Regions from separate parts of the Blautia wexlerae DSM 19850 genome, predicted to be linked through region 2. Evidence: riboswitches for the same ligand, from Rfam matches in the RefSeq annotation. Region 2 holds a riboswitch; the other holds the start of a gene.

Region 1 (11,739 bases), 1.2 Mb from region 2:
GTGGATTATAAACTGATCAGCATTTGTCATAAAGGCGATGTTGTTGTATCGCAGGATTATGGAGTGGCGGCAATGGCTCTTGGAAAGGGCGCATATGCGATTCATCAATCCGGGAAATGGTATACCAATGAGAATATTGACCAGATGCTTATGGAGCGGCATCTGAATAAGAAGGCACGAAGGGCATCCGGAAAGAATCACTTAAAAGGACCACGAAAACGAACAGCAGAAGATGATGAGCATTTCAGAGCGTCTTTTGAAAAAATGATACATATGGCAATGGATAAGGAGAAATAATCACAAACGGAACACAGGAGAATTGGGAGGTGCAGAATGACGGAAAAGGAAAGAACCTATATTGCAATCGATCTTAAGTCATTCTATGCGTCTGTGGAATGTAAAGAGCGAAATAGAGATCCTTTGAGGACTAATCTTGTGGTTGCGGATAAAAGCAGAACAGAAAAAACTATCTGTCTTGCGGTATCTCCAGCTTTAAAGTGTTATGGGATACCCGGAAGGGCTCGTTTATTTGAGGTTGTTCAAAAAGTAAAAGAAGCCAACAGCGCTCGCAGGTGGAAAGCACCGAACAGAACATTTATTGGTTCTTCTGATGACAGTACAGAATTAGATACCAATCCTGCACTGGAGATTGATTATATTGTTGCGCCTCCCCGGATGGCTCTTTATCTGGAATACAGCACCAGAATTTACAGCATTTATCTGAAATATATTGCACCGGAAGATATTTTCCCGTATTCGATTGACGAAGTATTTATGGATGTAACGGATTATCTGCATACTTATAATATGACAGCAAGGGAACTTGCAATGACCATGATACAGGATGTGCTGAAAACGACAGGTATAACGGCAACTGCCGGAATTGGAACGAATATGTATCTGTGTAAGATTGCGATGGATATCGTGGCGAAGCACATTAAAGCAGATAAAGATGGTGTACGAATTGCAGAACTGGATGAAATGTCATACCGAAGGAAACTCTGGAGCCACAGACCTCTTACTGATTTCTGGAGAGTCGGAAAGGGATATGCAAAGAAGTTGGAAGAATATGGCCTTTATACGATGGGTGATATTGCCAGATGTTCCATCGGAAAAGAGAATGAATTATATAACGAAGATCTGCTATATAAACTGTTTGGCGTTAATGCAGAGCTGCTGATCGATCATGCCTGGGGATATGAGCCCTGTACAATGAAAATGGTCAAGGCTTACAAACCGGAAACGAACAGTGTTTGTTCCGGGCAGGTACTTCATTGTCCTTATGACTTTGAAAAAGCAAAATTAGTCGTCAAAGAGATGACGGACCAGATGGTTTTGGATTTGGTGGATAAGAAGCTTGTCACAGATCAGATCGTGCTGACAGTTGGTTATGATATTGAGAATCTGAACAATGCCGACAGGAAAAAGCAGTATCATGGAGAGGTTACGATCGACCGTTATGGAAGAAGAATTCCGAAACACGCACATGGAACGACCAATCTGAAACGGCAGACTTCCTCAACAAAACTGATAACGGATGCAGTAATAGAACTATATGACGGGATTGTTGACAGAAACCTGCTTATCAGAAGAATTAATATCACAGCGAACAGGCTTGTGGATGAAAGCTCTGTAGAGAGAGAAGAATTGTATGAGCAGCTGGATCTTTTTACGGATTATGAGGCACAAAGGAAAAAGCAGGAAGAGGAAGAGGATGCGTTGGATCGTGAGAAACGTATGCAGGAGGCAATGCTCAGTATCAAGAAGAAATTTGGAAAAAACGCTGTACTGAAGGGAATGAATCTTCAGGAAGGTGCAACCGCCAGGGACAGAAATGAACAAATTGGCGGACATAAGGCGTAAAGGAGTTGGAAAAGGATGAAAAATAATTCTTATGAAGATATCATCAATTTGCCACATCCAGTCTCTAAGAATCATCCGCAAATGCCACTTCGGGATCGGGCAGCACAATTTGCTCCTTTTGCGGCTCTGACCGGGCATGATGCTGCGATAAAAGAAACAGCAAGATTAACCGATGAAAGATTGGAACTGAGCGAGGAAGTGATTGCTCAGCTGAATGAAAAAATCAATATAATCAGAAATAATATCGGTATAGAACAGAATGTATCGATAACTTATTTTATTCCCGATGCAAAAAAAGCCGGCGGATCCTATGTTACGTATTCTGGTATTGTAAAAAAGGTAGATGAATATGAGCATACCATGATCATGACAGATCAAACGGTCATTCCAATCGAACAGATAAGTGATATTAAATGTGAAGAGTGGTAAATGCGAAAAATGTTTCACTGGGAAAAGTGAAAACAGAAAAAATTATTCTGAAAAGTCAGAAAAAACCTTTTCTATTATCGTATTACATGGTATACTGAATACCGAAATGAATGATATGCAAAATAGGATTTTATGCGTCAAGTGTTCGGTGAATGGGGAGTTGTCACTGAAACGAAAAGTGCGTCTTACGGTATATTATCCGCACCCGTTGCAAACAATATAAGAGGATATCTCATATTGTGTTAGGGAATGTTTTCGACATACATTCTATCACAATTGGAGATATCCTTTTTAACCGAATCAAGTAAGTCCCCTGCTTCAATTGCGAAAAGCAATAAGCAGTGGGTGGGGACTTGCTTGTATCAGGAGGAGTGCAAGCTCCTTCTGATAAACTGCGGAGCAGCTATTCGGTTATGAGCAAGTAGCAAAGCGGATTGCGAATATCCGCTTGACTTTGGTCAAAAGGATAATCTCCATTTCAAAAATACAAAGGAGGTTATTTTTTAATGGTTGACAAAGCGAAAATTGAGCAGGCAGTCCGTCTGCTTCTGGAAGGTATCGGTGAAGATATCACACGGGAAGGTCTGATTGATACTCCTGACAGGATTGCCCGCATGTGTGAAGAAATTTACGGAGGTCTTGGTCATGAAGCGGACCAGCATCTGTTAAAGCAGTTTCCTGTAGAAAATAATGAAATCGTGTTGGAAAAAGACATCACATTTTACTCCATGTGTGAGCATCATCTGATGCCTTTTTATGGAAAAGCTCATCTTGCATACATCCCCAACGGCAAAGTTACCGGTTTGAGCAAACTGGCACGTACAGTAGAGGTTTATTCCAGAAGACCACAGATCCAGGAACGGCTTACCGTTCAGATCGCAGATGCTTTGGAGCGTACTCTGGATCCAAAAGGAATTATGGTAATGCTGGAAGCGGAACATACCTGTATGACCATGCGCGGAATAAAAAAACCAGGTAGCAAAACGATCACTACTGTAACCCGTGGTGCGTTTACAGAAGATAAGGAACTGCAGAAAATGTTCCTTTCTATGGTAAAAGGATGAATAACAATTTTTCAGATATGGATCGTGTCAATCAGATCTGGAGGCACCTGGTTTATCAGGAACATTATAAAAAAATACAGGAACTTGAGAGTGAACGGATCTTCTGCCGTCATACCCCTGAACATTTTCTGGATGTTGCACGGTTGATGTACATTTATGCACTGGAGGAACATCTGGAGCTGCCCAAAGAGCTTATCTATGCAGCAGCACTTCTTCATGATATCGGACGTGCACAGCAATATCAGTACAACATTCCCCATGATATTGCAGGAGTAGAAATCGCACGGGAAATTCTGACAGATCTGCACTTTACAGAACAGGAAAAAGAACTGATTCTGTCTTCCATTGGACATCACCGAAAAGGAGATTCCCGCAGTACGCTGGCAGCACTTCTTTATAAAGCGGATAAGCAGTCCAGAAATTGTTTTTTATGTTCCGCTGCTTCTGAATGCTATTGGTCTGATGATAAAAAAAATATGAAAATTGAATACTGATCTTCTTCATAAGCATAAAAGAAAGGATGGGCTCTGCTCATGAAAATTGGAAACCGTTTTTTTGATACTAAGAATCATACTTACATAATGGGAATTCTAAATGTTACCCCTGATTCCTTTTCTGACGGTGGCAAATGGAATCATATGGATGAAGCTTTGAAACATACAGAGGCAATGATTGCTGATGGTGCAGATATTATTGATATCGGAGGCGAATCTACACGTCCCGGTCATACACCTGTCAGTGCTGATGAGGAAGCGCAGAGAGTTCTTCCTGTTATTGAAGCGGTCAAAAAACATTTTGACATTCCTGTTTCTGTAGATACTTTTAAGAGCAGTGTTGCTGAAAGCTCTATCCAGGCAGGAGCTGACCTGGTTAACGATATCTGGGGATTAAAATATGATCCGAAAATGGCAGCTGTGATCGCAAAATATGATGTGGCCTGTTGTCTGATGCACAACAAATCTAATACAGAATATCAAAACTTTCTCATTGATATGCTCGCCGAAACACAGGAATGTGTCAATCTTGCAAGACAGGCTGGCATTAAAGATGAAAAAATCATGCTTGACCCGGGAATTGGTTTTGGAAAAACATTTGAAATGAATCTGGAAGCAATGAATCACCTGGAGCTTTTTCAGAATCTGGGATTTCCGGTTCTCCTTGGTACATCACGCAAATCCATGATTGGACTGGCGTTGGATCTTCCTGTAGATCAGCGCATGGAGGGGACTTTGGCTACCAGTGTAATTGGCGTAATGAAGGGATGCTCTTTTGTTCGTGTCCACGATGTTAAAGAAAACAAGCGTGTGATCCAGATGACAGAAGCAATCCTGGGACGCAGATAAATTACTGGCACAAAACAGATGGTAAATATAAACAACATACAGAAAGGATTTGCTGTTATGGATGAGACCAGATTAGATAAAATAGAAATTAAAGAGTTGGAGATTTTTGCAAACCATGGTGTATATCCCGAGGAAAATGTTCTGGGACAGAAATTTGTTATTTCTGCCACGCTTTTTACCAGAACACGTCTGGCGGGATTAACTGATGAGTTGTCTGCCTCCATAAACTATGGCGAAGTCAGCCATATGATTACTGATTTCACCAGAAAACATACTTATAAACTTCTGGAATCTCTTGCAGAGAATCTTGCAGAAATGCTTCTTTGCTCTCTTTCCGGACTTGAAAAAATCACTCTGAAGATCGAAAAGCCCTGGGCACCGGTTGGTCTTCCTCTGAAAACCGTATCTGTGGAAATCACGCGGAAGTGGCATACTGCTTACATTGCTTTTGGCTCTAATATGGGTGATAAAAAGATGTATATAGACAATGGAATCCGTGGTCTGGCAGAGACAAAAGGATGCCGTGTAGAGGCAATTTCCGATTATCTTATCACAGAACCTTACGGAGTTACTGATCAGGATGAATTTTTAAATGGAGTCCTGAAAATGCGGACACTTCTTACTCCTGAGGAATTGCTTGTGCGACTGCATCAGTTAGAACAGGAGGCAAACAGAGAACGTATCATCCACTGGGGACCGAGAACACTGGATCTGGATATCCTGTTTTATGATCAGGAAATCATTGATATGCCAGATCTTCATATTCCTCATATTGATCTGCACAACCGCGATTTTGTTCTTGTACCAATGAATCAGATTGCTCCGTATCTGCGACATCCTGTGTTAAATCAGACCATTTCGCAGCTTCTGGACAGCCTTCTGAACAAATCTGAAAATACTGCAAAATAAAGTGAACAGTAACCAGTAACGATATTTTTTTGAATGTTCCATTGATATTTACTTTGCCATTTTTTACAAACAGTGCTATGATATATTCAATGGAAATTCTATAAAAGAGAAAACATCTACAGGAGGGCAAAAAATTATGAAAATCAGACGCGAAGAACACATGGCAGGTGGAAATGGTCACGTAATCATCAAAGAAATCCTTGATGCAGAACAGTTGAATGGTAAATGTGGACTGTATGCACAGGTAACTCTGGAGCCGGGATGTTCACTGGGATATCATGAACATCATGGAGAAAGTGAAACCTATTATATTTTACAGGGACAGGGCGAATACAATGACAACGGTACCTATCGTCCGGTAAAAGCCGGAGATATTACATTCACACCGGACAATCATGGACATGCACTTGCAAATACAGGAAATACAGATCTGGTTTTTATGGCTCTGATCATTAAAGACTGATATAAAAGCAGCAGCACATATTTCTTATGGAAATAATGACTGCTGTTTTTATTACCAGGACAGACTGATTATAATAAGAAACAGTATAAATCAGGTAGCATTTTAGCCGAATTAAGTAAGTCCCCTGCTTCAATTGCGAAAAGTAATAAGCAGTGGGTGGGGACTTGCTTGTATCAGGAGGAGTGCAAGCTCCTTCTGATAAACTGCGAAGCAGTTATTCGATTATGAGCAAGTAGCGAAGCGGATTGCGAATATCCGCTTGATTAATCATTCAAATGGAGAATCAAACTATGTACAGAAAAACAGCAAAGAAGTTACTGAAATTCATAGAGAAAAGCCCCACTGCATTTCAGGCAGTGACGGAGATGACCAAAAGGCTTGACAAAGAAGGCTTTGAAGAATTGAAAGAGGAGGATCACTGGAAGCTTAAAAAAGGCGGAAATTATTATGTGACCAGAAATCATTCTGCGATCATAGCTTTTTCCATTCCGCAGAAGCCTGTGTGGAAGTTTCATATTATGGCAAGCCACAGTGATTCCCCTTCCCTTAAGATCAAGGAGAATCCTGAGATAGAGGTGGAGAATGCTTATATCAAACTGAATGTGGAGCGTTACGGTGGAATGATTCTGTCTCCGTGGTTTGACAGACCTCTGTCAGTGGCAGGAAGGCTGATCGTCCGTCAGGATGGAAAAATCAGAGAGAAGATGGTGACTGTGGACAGAGATTTGCTGGTTCTTCCTAATCTTGCCATTCATATGAACAGGGAAGTAAATGACGGATATAAATATAATGTGCAGAAGGATATGCTGCCTCTTTTCAGCGATAAGGAAGGAAAGGGCAGATTTATGGAAACTGTGGCTGAGGCCGCAGAAGTAAAGACAGAAGATATTCTGGGACATGATCTGTTTCTTTATGACAGAACTCCGGGTACTCTGTGGGGAGTAAATGAGGAATTTGTCTCTGCACCCAGACTGGATGATTTGCAGTGTGCATTCTCTTCTATGGAGGGATTCCTGCAGGGAAATCGTGAAGAAAGCATTTCTGTACATTGTGTGCTGGATAATGAAGAAGTGGGAAGCAGTACAAGACAGGGCGCTGCTTCTGCTTTCCTGAAGGATACTCTGATGCGGATCAATATGGGACTGGGACGTACCCAGGAGGAATATTATATGGCACTTGCAGACAGTTTTATGATTTCTGCAGATAATGCCCATGCTCTCCATCCAAACTATACGGATAAGACAGATCCGGTAAACCGTCCGGTGCTGAACGGGGGAATCGTGATCAAGTACAATGCAAACCAGAAATATTGTACAGATGGAGTGTCCGCTGCAATTTTCAAGGATATCTGTGACAGGGCAAAGGTGCCGTACCAGACCTTTGTGAACCGTTCGGATATGGCAGGCGGATCCACGCTGGGAAATATTTCCAATACCCAGGTTCCTGTGAAAACAGTGGATATCGGTCTGGCACAGCTTGCCATGCACTCTGTATATGAAACAACAGGTGCGAAAGATACAGAGAGCCTGGTTAAGGCAGCGACAGTATTTTTTGCATAGCTTGTCGGCACACTGGCAGATAAACGTAAATATAAAAATCAGGAGATAAGAAAGTGAACAGAAAAGCAGTGTTTTTTGATGCAGACGGAACACTCTGCGATATGGAAAAGGGTGTACCCCAGAGCACAAAGGAGGCATTGAAGAAATTAAGAGAAAACGGTCATGACGCATGGCTTTGCACAGGCAGGAGCAGGGCCTTTGTTTCCTGGTATCTGGAAGAGCTTCCGTTTACCGGTATGATCAGTGCCTGCGGGGCTACCATTGAAAAGGATGGAGAACGTCTTTTTAATAAAGAGATGCCCCCGGAAGTTGCAAAAAAGTCAGTGGAAATCCTGCGCAGATATGGTCTGGTCCCGGTTATGGAAGGTGCAGATTTCATGTATTATGATAAGGATGAATATAATACAGATGTGAACTGGTATACGGATCTGATCACAGAATCTTTAGGATCTAAATGGCGTCCCATCAGGGGAAATGAAGATTGTATGCGCATTAATAAGATCAGTGCCAAAATGATAAAGGGCTGTGATGCAGAAGCTGCCTGCAGGGAACTGAGTGAGTATTATGACATTATCCGTCATGAGAGTGGTTCAGGGATTGCGGGAACCACCATTGAACTTGTCCCAAAGGGCTTTAACAAGGCAGTGGGGATCTCGGCAGTGTGCAGACTCTTTGATATTCCATGGGAGGATACGATCGTGTTTGGAGACAGCAATAATGATCTCGCCATGTTTGAATATGCGGCGGTGAAGGTTGCCATGGGAAATGGTTCGGAGAAAATAAAAGCTCTGGCTGATCATATTACACAGGATATGTTCCATTATGGAATCAGAAACGGACTGGAATATCTGAAGCTGATATAAACACAAAAAACCTGGGATCAGATGAGTCCCAGGCTTTTGCATATATAGAGCCAGATTGTCATGGTAAAGGAGCTTAATAGAGTGGTAGTCATAACCACACCGGAAGTAAAATCGCCGTCATACTTCATGTTTTTGGCCATGATATAACAGCTTACAGTAGTGGCAGAACCAAGCATGATAATGATCGCAACCAGCATATCATGGGAAAATCCCAGAAGCACAGCCAGTGGAAGAAATACAGCTTCATATCCCACAAGCTTCAGAAAGGTACATGCGATCAGTGGCTTCGGTCTTGCGAATGCCTTGCCGAATTTCAGTGCGCCACCCATGGCCATCAGCCCAAGAGGAGTCGCTGTTTTTCCGAGATTATCTACGGCAGTATTCAGAATTGTTGGCATTGGCAGATGAAGCAGTGACCACACCATACCTGTCAGGATACCAAGGATAATAGGGTTCGTGGCGATTCCTTTCAGGGTTCGGATAAGCTTTGCGGTATCAAGTTTACCGCCGCCGGGAGCGAACAGTGACAGTGTTATAACTGCCATCACATTATAAAGCGGCACACTTCCGATGATCATAAGCGGTGCCATTCCTGCGTTTCCGTAAAGATTCTGGATAATTGCAATTCCAAGGATCGCAGCGCTGCTCCGGTAAGAAGCCTGGATAAATTCACCCTGGATATTTCGCGGTTTCAGCAGATAGGAAAGTCCTGTGGAAATTCCGATACTGATCAGTGTGACAAAGAAGCAGAACAATACAAATTTCGTATTCCACACACTGTAGAAATCTGACTTTGCAATATCCAGAAACAAAAGCGCAGGCAGAGCTGCATTAAATACGAACTTATTCAGACGGCTGACAAAGGTGTCATCAAAGAGTCCGATCTTCCGAAAAAAGAGCCCGAGCATCAGGGTGAGAAAAATCGGGATTGTAGCATTAAGACAGAAAATAAGATTCTCCATTTTCATAAATCCTTTCAAAAAAATGATTTCTGTACAAAAAGTACGGTTCATAAGGTGACTGCTATATCACAAGTTACTGTTCACTCCGTTCACAGTAACGTAGCCAAAATTCATTCCAGATTGCCTGCGGCAATGGAATTTTGGCTTGTATGTCTCGGGATTTTGGCATATTCATGCCAAAACACCTCGCGGGACGGTGGTGTGTGAACAGTAACTATCACAATAACACCATGATTATAAACGTTTGACAGGAATTGTCAAATTCCGATTTCTGTGTTATTCTGAAAAAAATGGTTGCTGTTCAGTATGCCTTGCAGATTGCGGGAATGATTTTTCAGACACGCTCTAAGAGCAGAGTGAACAGTAATAAAATTGCAGACAGTGGAGTGGTGGATCATGAAATATGGAAAGATAAGGATAGAAGATGGATTTCTGGTTTTTACCAGACATATGATGATAAACAATCTTCCATGTAAAGACATTGTATGGGCATATATGCGAAAAGAGGGAGCAGATGAAGGTGATGACAGACAGCTGAGTGTAAATTATCTTGTAATTGTTACCAGACGTAAGAAGAGATACAAGTTCGATATGACAGAAAAAGAGATCCATGAGTGTATCCGCATTCTTAAGATATTAAACCCGGATATGGCAACAGGTTTCCCGAAGGGCGGCAGGATATCTCTTCATAGTCTGCCGAATACCAGAGATCTGGGTGCGATCGTTACAGCTGATGACAGACACATCCTGCCGAGGAGGCTTCTGAGAAGCGGGGAACTTTATCACATTTCAGAGAGCGATAAGAACAGACTCAGAGAAGAATACAATCTGAAGACGGTGATCGACCTGCGTTCGGCAGAAGAGAGAAAATGTAAACCGGATACTATTATAGCAGAAGTAGAATACTACCATGTACCGGTTGTGGATGAGGATGTGCAGGTTATCAGCAACAGAGAACAGTTTGTGAAAATGCTTGCAGGACTCCCGGATGATATGGAAGAATATATGATCAGACAGTACAGGAATTTATGCATGGATCAGCTGGTGTTGAAACAGTATGCGAAGTTTATCGATATTCTTTTCAGGCAGGAAAAAGGTGCTGTTTTGTGGCATTGCGGAACTGGAAAGGATCGTACAGGGATCGGGACTGCTTTTCTGCTCAGTCTGCTGGGGGTGGAGGAAGATGTGATATATGAAGACTATCTGCGCACAAACCGTTATATGGAGCCCAAACTGGTATATATGCAGAGACTTGTACAGACCTGGCCGGAGGCAGATGAGAAAATGACCGAGAAGCTTCCAATTATATATAATGTAAAAGAGGAGTATTTGGCTGCTGTTTTTGAAACAGTGAAAAAGACTTATGGTTCTATGGAAAAGTTTTTCCAGACCGTATTTTATCTGAAACCGAAAATGATCGAAGAGTTCAGAAATAAATATCTGATATAGGCAGTTGATTTGATGTTTTTACAAAAGTTATCATAGAGTTACTGTTCACTGGTAATATCCCGCGAAGCGTGTTGCTGGGAACGAAGTGAACAGTAACGTCACAGAAAGACATTTGTTTTTGTGCGAAAAATTTATTGACAAAATCACGATTATTGATATAATGGTAACCATACGAGCTATTTATTATATTAACGTGGTGAAAATGTACACGTTGAAAGCAGGTGGGACATGCAGAAGAGAGTATTATCCCTGTTAGTAGATAATACTGCAGGTGTAACAACCAGAGTATCTGGATTATTCAGCCGCAGAGGCTATAACATCGACAGCATTACCGGAGGTGTAACAGCGGACGAGCGTTTTTCCAGAATTACCGTTGTGTGCAGCGGGGATGAACTGATTCTGGAGCAGATCACGAATCAGCTTGCCAAGCTTGTAGATGTAAGAGATATTAAGATCCTGGAGCCGGACAACAGCGTATGCCATGAATTAATGATGATCAAGGTGGCTGCGAAACCGGAGCAGAGACAGGGACTCATTTCCATAGCGGATGTTTTCCATGCGAAAGTCGCAGACGTAAGTGTGGATTCCATGATACTGGAGATGACAGGTAACCATAATAAACTGGAGGCATTTCTTGAGCTGATGGGCGATTACGAGATTCTCGAACTTGCACGTACAGGAATGACCGGTTTATCAAGAGGTTCGCAGGATGTAACCTATTTCTGATGAAAAGACCGGAAGGCTTTTCGGAATGCAGGAAATGGAAGAATGTCTCAGAAACAGTACATATATAGTTTGCTAGGGGAGCATCCCTTAACGATAAATTTTTTTACGA
Region 2 (11,739 bases):
CCCTATGTCCATACCATGTCTGATATTATCCGACAGCTCTCTGTCAGATTCAGACTTCCATTTCTGCCTCTGCATAACTATTTTAATAAGGAAGCAACTCAATCGGGATTTGATACCATAACAACAGACGGGATTCATCTTACCTTGTATGGACATAAGCTTCTGGCCGAGAAACTGTTCCCTCTCCTTCAAAGCATTGATAACAATCCCTGAACAGATAAGCTATTGCGCATTTTCCCGGAACTTTGTATAATAAATCACTGTCCTCGCTCATATCTGCGGACTTATTATGGAAAGGAGTCTTCCTTATATTATGGAAACTACAATTAAACAGATTGAAGATATGTCTCTGAATGCCTGGCCATCTCACAAGATGGAATTATACGACGGCTGGATCCTGAGATTTTCTTATTTTTATACACACAGAACCAACAGCGTAGAACAGTTCGGCAATTCCACCCTCACCTGGCGGGAAAAAATCCCATATTGTGAAAGCGTATATAAGCGTCTGGGAACCCCCGCTGTATTTAAGATCAGTCCTCTTGTCTCTCCTGACTTTGATTATGTTCTGGAGAATCGGGGATATGCCATCCAGCATACCACCAATGTCATGGCAATGAGCATGAACGCCGCACATCTGGATACTCCATATCCTGATGTAACCTTCTGTGACAATATTCCCTCCGAATGGATTGAAAGTCTGTTCCGTTTAAAAAACACCACCAATCCCATCCACCGGAAGGTTGTTCCATCTATGTATCAGGCAATCCTCAAGGAAACCATCTGTGCTTCCATCCGCATGGACAACCAGATCATCGCAACCGGACTTGGTATTCTGGACAGAGATTATATCGGCATCTATGCCATCCATGTCAAAGAAGAATACCGCAAACATGGCTATGCCCGTCAGATCTGCACCGGACTTCTGAAAGAAGGAATGAAAAAAGGTGCACAGAATGCATATCTTCAGGTTGTAGAAGGAAATGACAATGCCCGCGCTCTTTATAAATCGCTGGGGTTTCATCAGCTATACACCTACTGGTTCCGCGTGCAGCCGGATGAGAACGGAAATTTCCCGCCTGAGAAATAAAAAAGAACTATCTGTAAAGCATTTTCATTTTCTGCTTTTACAGATAGTTCTTAATTTTTATAGATTTTAACTTTTCTTTTTCGGGGAATCAGTTGATTCATTTAACATAGTTCGCGCCAACTATGTTGTATATCATTTTAATTTTAATATTCAAGTCTTATTCTGTATTTTATCTCTGACTTAATTATGTTACTGTTCACTCCGTTCACAGTAACGTAGCCAAAATTCATTCCAGATTGCCTGCGGCAATGGAATTTTGGCTTGTATGTCTCGGGATTTTGGCATATTCATGCCAAAACACCTCGCGGAATAGTGGTGTGTGAACAGTAACTCAATTATACTGTTTTGTTTTTCAGCACTGCAGGTGATGTATTACCTACAACCATCGCTGTCAGCGGGCTGAAATACAGCAGACATGTTAATACACAGTAAATCGGGATCATAATTGCAAACTGTACCAGTCTTCCGGGCATGATCGCATAGAAATTATATCCAAGCATGATCACAAGTCCTGCTGTTGTAAGCACCAGAGAGCTGAGAACTGCAGTTACCACGATAGATACGCAGATACCAACTGTCTTTCCTGTTTTCTTTCTGTTTGCAAATAATGGTTTTGCAAGGGCAGGAAGCACACCCCAGAGGATTGCTGCAACTGTGATAAACGGATTTACAGCATAGCCTTTCATAAAGCACCCGATAATATCCGCACATAATCCACAGACACCACCAGCTACCGGGCCAAGCCACAGACCTGCAAGGATTGTACATACACTTCCCACAGAAATACGGTACGCACCAAGATCAATGACCAGAACTCGTGTGAGTACCAGATGCATGGCGATCAGAAGAGCCATGAACACCAATGTTTTTACGTTCCAATATTGTTTTTTCTGCATAATAAAAACACCTCCATAATGTGTTTAAAAAATAGAGTAGTTACATAAATAATAATCCCTCCACATTATGAGATGTCCTCACATGTAGCAACGGGTGCGGAAATTATATCGTAAGCAGCTCGCTTTTCTGCTTTTCGTTTCACGGCGACTCCCCAGCCTGTGAACACTTGACGCATAAAATCCTACTTCGCTATTATTTATTTATCGAAATTATAACACAATCCATAAAAATTACAATATATTTTCCGTTATTATTTTCACAAATTTGAATGCTGCTTTTTGTTCATTCTATACGAATAATCTGCTTTTTTACTTGAGAGTATTGCTGCAAACACTCATAAGTCTATGAATAAAACAGCCGCATATACTAATACTATAACATTATGCAGCAGTCCGGCATCTTCAGCAATGAGAAATTACATGAATACAGATATTCCGTCCCGGTCTGCTATAATCATGGAGGTAAAAAAATGTCAGAAATATGCAAAAATAACTGCCAAAATCCTTATAATATATGTTATGATAATTACCTGAATACCAACGCCTGTACGGAATGTACCGGCCTGATATGCACTCCTGCCAAAGACAATGACGAGTGGGAAAGCTACCGGAAAATTTTTGATTTTATCCCTGAACCGCCGGAAGACGGTATCCCTCTCTGTAAATAATTATTGCATACGGCAGGAATCATGTTCAAACGAATGATTTATCGGAGGTCCTGTCTATATTATGAAAAAACTGCTTGCTGCATGTGTCTGTGCCGGCCTTAGCTTTTCTTTTGCCGGATGCAGCCCTGAAACCATACTGGAACAATTCACATCCACCGGAGACACATCCGTCCGGGAACTTACTTCTTCATCTGACACCACAACTGAAACCGAAACAAAAGACCGTATCTATATGGATGAACTTTCCGGTACCCTGCAGGATTTTTCAGGAAGCCAGCTTATTCTGAACACGGACAGTGCCTCCTATGTATTTAATGTTTCCAATGCCACCCTGGAATGTAAAGGCGGCATGATCACCGGCGATGAGATCAGTATCATTTACGAAGGTCAGCTTTCCGGTACTGACACAGGCAGTGTACATGTTCTGAAGGTTGTAGATGAATTTCATAAAAAAAATAAGCTGAAAAAGCGCACTGCGCATGGGCAGGTCATTTCCCTGACTTCCAATACCATCACAATAAAATCAAAGAAAGGAAAAACAGCCACCTATCCGATCACAGGAACAAAACAATATTATCAGAATGGAATCAAAGCCGGTGACTGGGTTTACCTTACATTCAAGGGGAAATTCCCGGATACCTCCAATGATTCTTCCGTATCCTTAAATGCCAGTCACCTGAAAGTACTGAGTATTTCTGATCTGAAAGATCTGGAAATACCGGATCCTACCCCAACTCCGGATCCAAAACTCACACAGACACCGGAGCAGATAGAAAATAAAGAAAAACAGCTGCTGGCAACTGTACAGGGAGTAAATCTGAATATCCTCCGGATTCTTCCTGCCGGAAGTGACACCTCCTTTAATCTGGATATGTCAGCAATCCCCGCTTACTTCAAGGGAGGAATTGCCCCGGGATCTCATGTTAATGTTACTTATATCGGAGATCTGGAAACAACATCCCTGGAAGAAGTCCGTATTATTGCTGTGACAGGTGAGGATCCTGATACCATTAATGACAAACATATTTCCTTTACAGTAACCGGCACGATCATTGGAAGTACTGCCAACACCATCACTGTACAGACAGATGACGGTGCCATAGATACCTTCCGTACAGAAAACGCGCAGGATCTCACTGCAGGCGGCATGGAATACGGCGACTATGTGTGTGTTACCTTCCATCCATCCAAATCAAAATCTTCTAATATTTATACAGCAATTAAGGTACAGGATGCGTAAATTTCTTCTTGATTTCCGCTTCACCTTCCGCAAGCCAGCGGTATGCAGCATCCTGATCTCCCAGGATTTCTGCAAAAGACTGAACTTCATCCCGAATTCCTTTTCCATGAAGAACTCTGTAAGCCCCCGCATCACTTCCGGGGGCTGTTTTTATTCCCAGCCGGAATGCTTTTCTGATATTCTCTTCTGCAGATTCTATGATTGGTTTCAGAGTCTCATCATCATAACGTCCGTCTCCCAGAAGATTTCTCACTGTAACCAGAGTCGGAACCCAGACTGTATCACTCTCCGCCAGCATGGTAAGGCTTTCTTCATTCATATAGTTTCCATGCTCCAGACTATCCACTCCGGCAGCCACCGCTGCCTGTACTCCGCAATCTCCGTTGGTATGGGACATGACAGCCATACCTTCCTCATGTGCAATATGTACCATTTCCTTTACCTCTGACCCATCCAGAGGTGTTCCGGTAATCGCTCCATGTTCATTAAAATCCAGAATCCCGGTAGTCATGATCTTAATAAAATCTGCCCCTGCCTGTTTCGCCTCCAGAACACGCTTATGAAATTCCACCATTGTGGCAAAACCTTTTCCCACAATCGAGCCATAATGCCCTTCTTTATGAATGGCAAATATCGGAGTTCTGTAATCTATCCCATACTCTGGTGCAAGCTCTTTCGCTCTTGCAGAAACACCCAGCGCATCACCGCCATCACGTACAAAAACAATTCCCCGTTCCTGGTATGCTTTCAGATGCTCTCTTATGATCTTGTCGTCCGGTCCATTTTTATGCATATCAACTGCATGGCGGTAATTCACGCCATCCATAATGATATGCGCATGACATTCTCCAAACATTTCCTGTTTCTCTTCCTTTTCTCTGCTACTTTCCTAACTCAAAACACACAGTCAGACGGATAAACCCATCCGCTCCGCTATGCAACTCTATGCTCAATAACCACTCCGCAGTTTTACTTAATCTTTTATCTATAATCTTTTATCTACAATTTTTTATTTTTCAAAAAAATTTCGGATTTCGTCTTCTGCTGCCCGCACAGAGCCCTGGACAAAGAATGGCTTTCCGCCGCCTCTTCCGTTTAATGCAGCATTCATTTCCTTTGTATACTGCCGTAAATCCCCGTCAATCTCGCCCATGGCATACTTATAGCTTCCATCTTCATTTCTGGAAAATACTGCACAGCAGCCCTCACAGGTATTCATCACTGCATCCGCAAGTTTACGTACAGAATCTGCTTCCAGACCTTCTTTAAAGATCAGGACACTTCCTGCACCTTCCCATTTCTTAGCTTCTGCCCTAAACATCTCTTCTTCCATACGGGCAACCTGGCCTTTCATACGGAAATTCTCATCCTGCAAACGCTGTACTGCATCTGCTGTTCTGTCCATCTTTGCAGAAAGCTTCATAGAAATCTGATGATTCTGCTCATTCACCATATTCAGATAATCCAGAACACGTTTACCGCAGATCATCTCCATACGGATACCATCATGGAATTTCACTACAGAAAGAAGCTTCACCATTCCAATCTCACCTGTATGTGTCACATGGGTTCCACAGCAGGCGCATACGTCTACTCCCGGAAACGTTACGATACGAACCTGTCCTGTCAATTCTTTCTTACTTCTGTAATCAATAGTCTTCAGTTCCTCAGCATCAGGATAAGTGATCACAACTTCCCTATCCTCCCACACTCTCTCATTTACTTCCCGCTCAATTTCTGCAAGCTGCGAGTCATCCAGCATACCATTCAGATCTACAGTAATCACATCGCTTCCCATATGGAAACCCACATTATCATAACCATACTTCTCATGGATAATACCGCTGACCATATGCTCACCGGAATGCTGCTGCATCAGGTCAAAACGCCGCGCCCAGTCAATCTTTCCCTCAACCTTCGCACCCACTTCCAGAGTCTTATCAGTATAATGAAGTAATTCTCCATCTTTCTCATGAACCTCTGTCACCTTTGCATCCCCCAGTGTTCCCACATCACTTGGCTGACCGCCGCCCTCCGGATAAAAAGCACTCTCATCCAGAATGATAGCATAACCTTTCTTTTGCTCTCTGCACTCTACTACGGTTGCGGTGAATTCTTTTTTATATACATCTTCATAGTATAAACGTCTTGTTTCTGTCATGATCTGTCTCTCCTTGTTAATCTGTCATATTGCCCCGCATTATCTTCTATAATAAATATAAATGCCATATTTTATTTCATTGCAATCAAGTATAGACCAAATCAAAAGGCTTCGCAAGACCGTCACTCAGAGATATTTTCTATAAAAAAATCCGTTAATCAAAACAGCCAATAACCAGCGCAGAAAAATAGTTTGTTTTGTGTGCATTTGCAGGATACTTAGATATTCTTAGCTGGCAAAAATCTGCGTTATGAGAAAAATGACACACTGTCTGAGCCGCCATGCGGCGAGTTTGTGGCATTTTTCTCATGCCTTTAGCAGATTTTTGCCAGCTTAGAATATCTTAGTGTCCGAAACCGCACACAAAACAAACTATTTTTCTGCGCGTCCCCTTTTTCTCAAAATTCCTCCAATATCTGAATCCATTCCCCCACCTCCTGCGTTATAATTAAATGAACAGGGAAAAGGAGACAGTAATGATCACAGAAAAGCACTATCTGGAATATCTGATTAAGCAATACCAGAACTTAATATATTCGATCTGCCTGAAATCTGTCGGCAATCCATTTGATGCCGAAGATCTCACTCAGGAAGTCTTTCTGTCTGCCTATAAGAACCTTTCCCGTTTTGATGGTAATTATGAGAAAGCCTGGTTAAGTAAGATCGCTGTCCGAAAGTGTCTGGATTATCTGAAAGCAGCCGGGCGGCGAAGTATTCCAACAGAAGACACCTACTTTTCCCAGATTCCGGACAGGCAATCCTCTCCCGAAGATGAATATATGAAAACTGCAGCCAATACTCACGTAGAAGCATTGTGTATGCAGTTGAAAAGTCCTTACAAAGAAGTCGCTTACGCGCATTTCTGTAAAGAATTATCAGTACCTGAGATTGCACAGCAGACAGGAAAAAATCCGAAAACAGTTCAGACACAGCTCTATCGAGCAAGGGCAATGCTGAAAAAAATGCTTGAAAGGGGTGATTAGATGCATATTAATAAGAAGTATTTAATAGAATTTGACAACGGAAATATGAACACACAGGAAGTCATTGAGTTTCTGTCACATCTTGATCACTGCGATTTCTGTCTGGATCAGATGATGGAACAGGAAAACAACAGTACGGATACTGCTCCCTCCTATCTGATGGAACAGATTTTGGACAAAGCAGGCTCCGGTGAAGTGCAGCTTGCCCGGGCAGCAAATAAAGCATCCCGCAAAATCCAGCTGCTCCATTACAGTCTTCAGACTGCTGCCGGTGTGATGGTTGCCCTGTTGCTTTTATTCAGTATCCCGAACCTGGATTTCACTTCCTTACATCAGGATACTTCCTCTCAGACAGACAGAATATTACCCGAACATGAAAACGGCAGACTCTACCAGTTCACCAGAGAACTCGGACAGAACATTGGTGATGGCACCAGCTCTTTTATAAAATATGTCAGTGATTTTTCCAGCAAATTAATGAATGGAGGCAAATAAAAGTATGCAAAAACAAAAACATGGATTCTGGCTTTTTATCTTCTCCCTGATTCCAGGCGCAGGAGAAATGTACATGGGGTTCAAAAAACAGGGAATCAGTATTATGTTCTTATTCTGGAGTATCTTTGCCATCGGAGCATGTACCGGAATGGACTGGCTTGTGTTTCTGATCCCGATCATCTGGTTCTACAGTTTCTTTAATGTGCACAATCTGAAGTCTCTTTCTGAGGAAGAATTTTACTCCATAGAAGATTCCTATGTCCTTCATATGGATGAACTGGCAGGAGACATCAGTTCTCTGCTCAAACATCACGGAAAGATAACTGCGATTCTGCTGATTTTCCTTGGTGCTTCTATTCTGTGGAACACTCTGGTAGATTTCCTCTATATGATCTTACCCGGATATCTGGCTGATATGATCGGCAGATTCACATATCATCTGCCGCAGCTTGTGATTGCAGCTGCTATCATTTTTGCAGGAATTTATATTCTCACCCGCAAGAAGGATGCACTGGATGAAGAACAGCCTGACAGCTTCACTGAGGAAGAACATTACTGGACACCTTATCGTCCGTATCAGCAGAATGTTCCGAATATGGAAACTGACGCGGTTAAAAATACCACAGACACAGTAAATCCTGATTGCTGTACAGATATCGATGTCACGGACACCGCAAACAACAAAAGCCCGGTATCTCTGAAAAAAGATTCTGCCGCCGAAGTGTCTCAGGAGGATGCTTCATCACAAACAACAAATTCTGAATTATGACACAAAATGGGATTGTCACATCAAGGAATCTACCTTCATGTAACAATCCCATTCTCATTATCCTCACATGGATACCGAAACTTCTCCAAAGGACAATATTGTCTCCTGTCCATCTTCTTCCCGTACTTTCAGCCGTCCGTCCCTGCATATCTCCAATGCAAATGCCTGTCTGGAAGAGTTTCCGTCTGTAATTGTGATCTGATGTCCCGGGATCATGTTATGTGTCACATAATCCGGAGATAATTTCAGATCTGCTGTTTCTTTTCTCAACTCGTTCACGATCATTGCAGTCAGTTTATTACGGTCAGTCTGTTCCGCATCTTCTTTTGTCTCATAAAGGGCTCCTGCTATACTTCTTAATTTCTGCGGCAGGTTCTCCTGGTCCAGATAGAGGTTCAATCCCATGCCAACTACCACAAACTCAATATTTCCACTCTCAAAATCTGTGACAGCCTCTGTGAGGATTCCACAGACTTTCTTTCCTTTATAAAACAGATCATTAACCCATTTAATATCAAGCTGGATTCCACAGAGCTGAGCAACTGCTCTGTAGACTGCCACTGCTGCCGCAGTTGTGATCAGCAGACTGTCATGTATGGTTCCCTGTGGCTTCAGGATCACACTCATGTAAAGACCTGTATCTGCAGGAGAATAGAATTCCCGGCCTCTGCGCCCCCTGCCTGCAGTCTGGCTCCTGGCAATGACAAATGTCCCATGTCCGGCCTCTCCCATCATAGCTTCTTTCTTGGCAGTCTGGTTCGTAGATTCCAGTTCATCATAAATATCTATCTTAACCTTCGGATCATCCAGAAACAGGCGGATTCCCTCCTGCGACAGACGGTTCGTATCCTTCGCAAGCATATATCCTTTATTCGGTCCTGCTTCTATATGATATCCTTCTTCCCGGAGCGACTTTACTGCCTTCCACACTGCTGCCCTGGTACATCCCAACTCACCGGCAATGCTCTCACCGGAAAGCACTTCTCCTTTATTCTTCTCCAGCATTTCCAAAAGACTTGATTTTACAGTCATAATGTTCTCTTCGCACCTTCTCCCGTTATTTTTCTCTCATTATTTACTGTTAATCATATCATCTGCCGCTGTTTTTGTCTAATATCTGTTTTTTGCATGTCCCCATACCTTATAGCCGTTCCATAAAACAATGCAATCAGGACAGCTCAGCAGAGTACGAAGAACAAGGAATATATCTGCAGGCATACTGACATACAGCAAAGATATCTGACGCAGGACTTCACTCTATGATGGACTGGATTGTTTGCAGTAATTTATGAAATTTCTATAATCAGTTATCTGTCAGAACCGCCACAACTCCGGAATATAACACGATAAATCCCATAATTACCGCAATTATATCAGCGGAATGAAAATCAATATTGAAGATCATGCCGCCCGCGATCATCACCTCAACGGTAACGATCAGGCCCAGAATAACCGCCATCATTCTGGAAAACTTGTGATTTTCTTTTCTTCTTCTCATTTTCTGTGCGGTACCTGCTGCATTTGCCATAATAAGCCCTCCTATTTCTTTCGAACACATTTTCAGAACATACATTCGTTTCTGTGTTTTATAATACCACACTCTTATAAAAAATGGAAGAGGTTTATCGAACATTTGTTTTTTTAATAAAAAAGAACTGTTATGTCAGCGCCTCTGCTCATCTGACACAACAGTTCTCTTGTATAAATAATGTTAAAGTCAACAGACATATTCGATATTGCCAAAAACAATTTATCAGGCAATCACTACTGCTCTTACATAAACTGAGCAAACACAGACGCACCTACAACTGTCAGCAGACCTGCAACCGCAATCGCAAGGCTGCTCATGGCACCTTCTATTTCTCCCAGCTCCATTGCCTTTGCAGTACCGATAGCATGGGCAGAGGTTCCAAGTGCCAGGCCCTTAGCGATTGGTTCTTCAATACGCGCAAGTTTGATCACAGTCTCTGCGATCATATTTCCAAGAACACCGGTAATAATAATAACTGCAACCGTAATAGTCACAATGCCTCCAAGTTCTTCAGAAACGCCCATTCCGATGGCAGTTGTAATAGACTTCGGAAGAAGTGTTACATACTGTTCATGACTCAGGCTGAACAGCTTTGCAAGGATCAGCACACTGACCAGACTGGCAAGCACACCGGAAACAATTCCAATGATTACAGCTTTCAGATTCTTTTTCAGAAGTTCCATCTGCTGATACAGCGGAACTGCCAGGCAGACCGTTGCAGGTGTGAGCAGGTAGCTGATATACTGACCGCTCTGATTATAGGTGTCATAATCAATATGCAGTAAACAAAGCACCGCTATTACTGCAATGATCGCAATCAGAAGTGGATTAAAAATTGCCATCTTAAATTTTCTTTTCAAAAGAAGTCCTGCCTCATATGCGATCAGACTGATCGCTGCACCAAAAAACAGGGAATTACTCATAAATTGTGTCATGATCTTTTCTGTCCTTTCTTTCTGTCCATACGAATAACTGCCTGTGTGACACGACCTGTCACAATCATTACCACAACTGTGGTGATCACTGTGATCAGAATGATCGGCACACATACCGGTTTCAGTATGCCCCAGGCTGTCAGTAATCCGACACCTGCCGGAATAAACATAACCGGCATGATCTCTATGAGAAATTCAGCTGCTTCTTTGACCTGTTCCAGCCTGATAATGTGTGTTCCCAGTGCGATCAGCATGATCACCAGTCCGTACACACTTGCAGGTACAGGAAGCGGGATCAGAACATGTAATGCCTCTCCCATTGCGGATATCAGTAAAATAATCCAGAATTGTCTTACGTATTTCATTTTCAGTCTCCTCTAATCCTTACTGAACGGCTACAGGCTTCATCATTCCAGTTACCTGATCTTCGTACTCCTGAGTTTCCTCGAGAGATGCTCGACCGGTTCTCTGGATCTTTGTCACGCCCGGATACTGTCCCGGGAAAGATTCCAGCATGATCCCATCGCCGTATATCTTTACTTTATCCCCATTTTCCAATACATCATCGGAAATTAATTTTCCTTTTTTATTGTAAATGCCCTCTGCCGGTATGTCTGCGCTGAAAATAGTTCCATTGTTCAGATCCACAAAAACTCCGGTCTTCAGAAATTCTCCTGTCTCGATATAGATTGCAGAAATAGCATTTGCTTCCTCTTTCTGCTCTTCCTCCCTGACCATCTGTGCCTGCTTTCCTACCATATTCCAGAAAGCACCTCCCATTACAGCAAAAATGGCGAGCAGAACAATCATACCGATGATAAACTTCCAGTCTCGTTCTTTTTTATTTTTCAAATATTCAACTCCTTTATATTGGTCTAACCAATCTTGGTTCATTACGTTTTTTTATTATAGCGTATTCATCACAAATTGCAAGGTTGTTTCTGCGTAAAAAAAAAGTTTTTACAGAATCC

Evidence for each region. Region 2 has a riboswitch for tetrahydrofolate ahead of NQ550_RS01360 (folate family ECF transporter S component). Riboswitches for the same ligand answer to the same signal wherever they lie in the genome.
Region 1: it holds a riboswitch for tetrahydrofolate, as region 2 does, so the genes downstream of both, folE (GTP cyclohydrolase I FolE) here and NQ550_RS01360 (folate family ECF transporter S component) in region 2, are expected to answer to the same signal.

What each region holds. Positions count from the first base shown of each region.
Region 1 covers NZ_CP102267.1:1,538,039-1,549,777, forward strand. The annotation lists gene NQ550_RS07130 (YaiI/YqxD family protein) at 1-297, shown strand, start outside; gene NQ550_RS07135 (Y-family DNA polymerase) at 334-1,863, shown strand; gene NQ550_RS07140 (hypothetical protein) at 1,879-2,292, shown strand; THF riboswitch at 2,409-2,505, shown strand; gene folE (GTP cyclohydrolase I FolE) at 2,799-3,356, shown strand; gene NQ550_RS07150 (HD domain-containing protein) at 3,353-3,850, shown strand; gene folP (dihydropteroate synthase) at 3,890-4,699, shown strand; gene folK (2-amino-4-hydroxy-6-hydroxymethyldihydropteridine diphosphokinase) at 4,718-5,608, shown strand; gene NQ550_RS07165 (cupin domain-containing protein) at 5,745-6,071, shown strand; gene NQ550_RS07170 (M18 family aminopeptidase) at 6,362-7,630, shown strand; gene NQ550_RS07175 (HAD family hydrolase) at 7,684-8,493, shown strand; gene NQ550_RS07180 (AEC family transporter) at 8,511-9,455, opposite strand; gene NQ550_RS07185 (tyrosine-protein phosphatase) at 9,852-10,904, shown strand; gene ilvN (acetolactate synthase small subunit) at 11,133-11,630, shown strand.
Region 2 covers NZ_CP102267.1:299,332-311,070, reverse strand. The annotation lists gene NQ550_RS01370 (SGNH/GDSL hydrolase family protein) at 1-213, shown strand, start outside; gene NQ550_RS01365 (GNAT family N-acetyltransferase) at 314-1,090, shown strand; gene NQ550_RS01360 (folate family ECF transporter S component) at 1,426-1,986, opposite strand; THF riboswitch at 2,073-2,178, opposite strand; gene NQ550_RS01355 (hypothetical protein) at 2,457-2,654, shown strand; gene NQ550_RS01350 (hypothetical protein) at 2,716-3,894, shown strand; gene NQ550_RS01345 (amidohydrolase family protein) at 3,875-4,750, opposite strand; gene NQ550_RS01340 (alanyl-tRNA editing protein) at 4,904-6,055, opposite strand; gene NQ550_RS01335 (RNA polymerase sigma factor) at 6,532-7,038, shown strand; gene NQ550_RS01330 (hypothetical protein) at 7,039-7,533, shown strand; gene NQ550_RS01325 (hypothetical protein) at 7,538-8,302, shown strand; gene NQ550_RS01320 (biotin--[acetyl-CoA-carboxylase] ligase) at 8,366-9,334, opposite strand; gene NQ550_RS01315 (hypothetical protein) at 9,606-9,830, opposite strand; gene NQ550_RS01310 (LrgB family protein) at 10,076-10,768, opposite strand; gene NQ550_RS01305 (CidA/LrgA family protein) at 10,765-11,133, opposite strand; gene NQ550_RS01300 (hypothetical protein) at 11,153-11,620, opposite strand.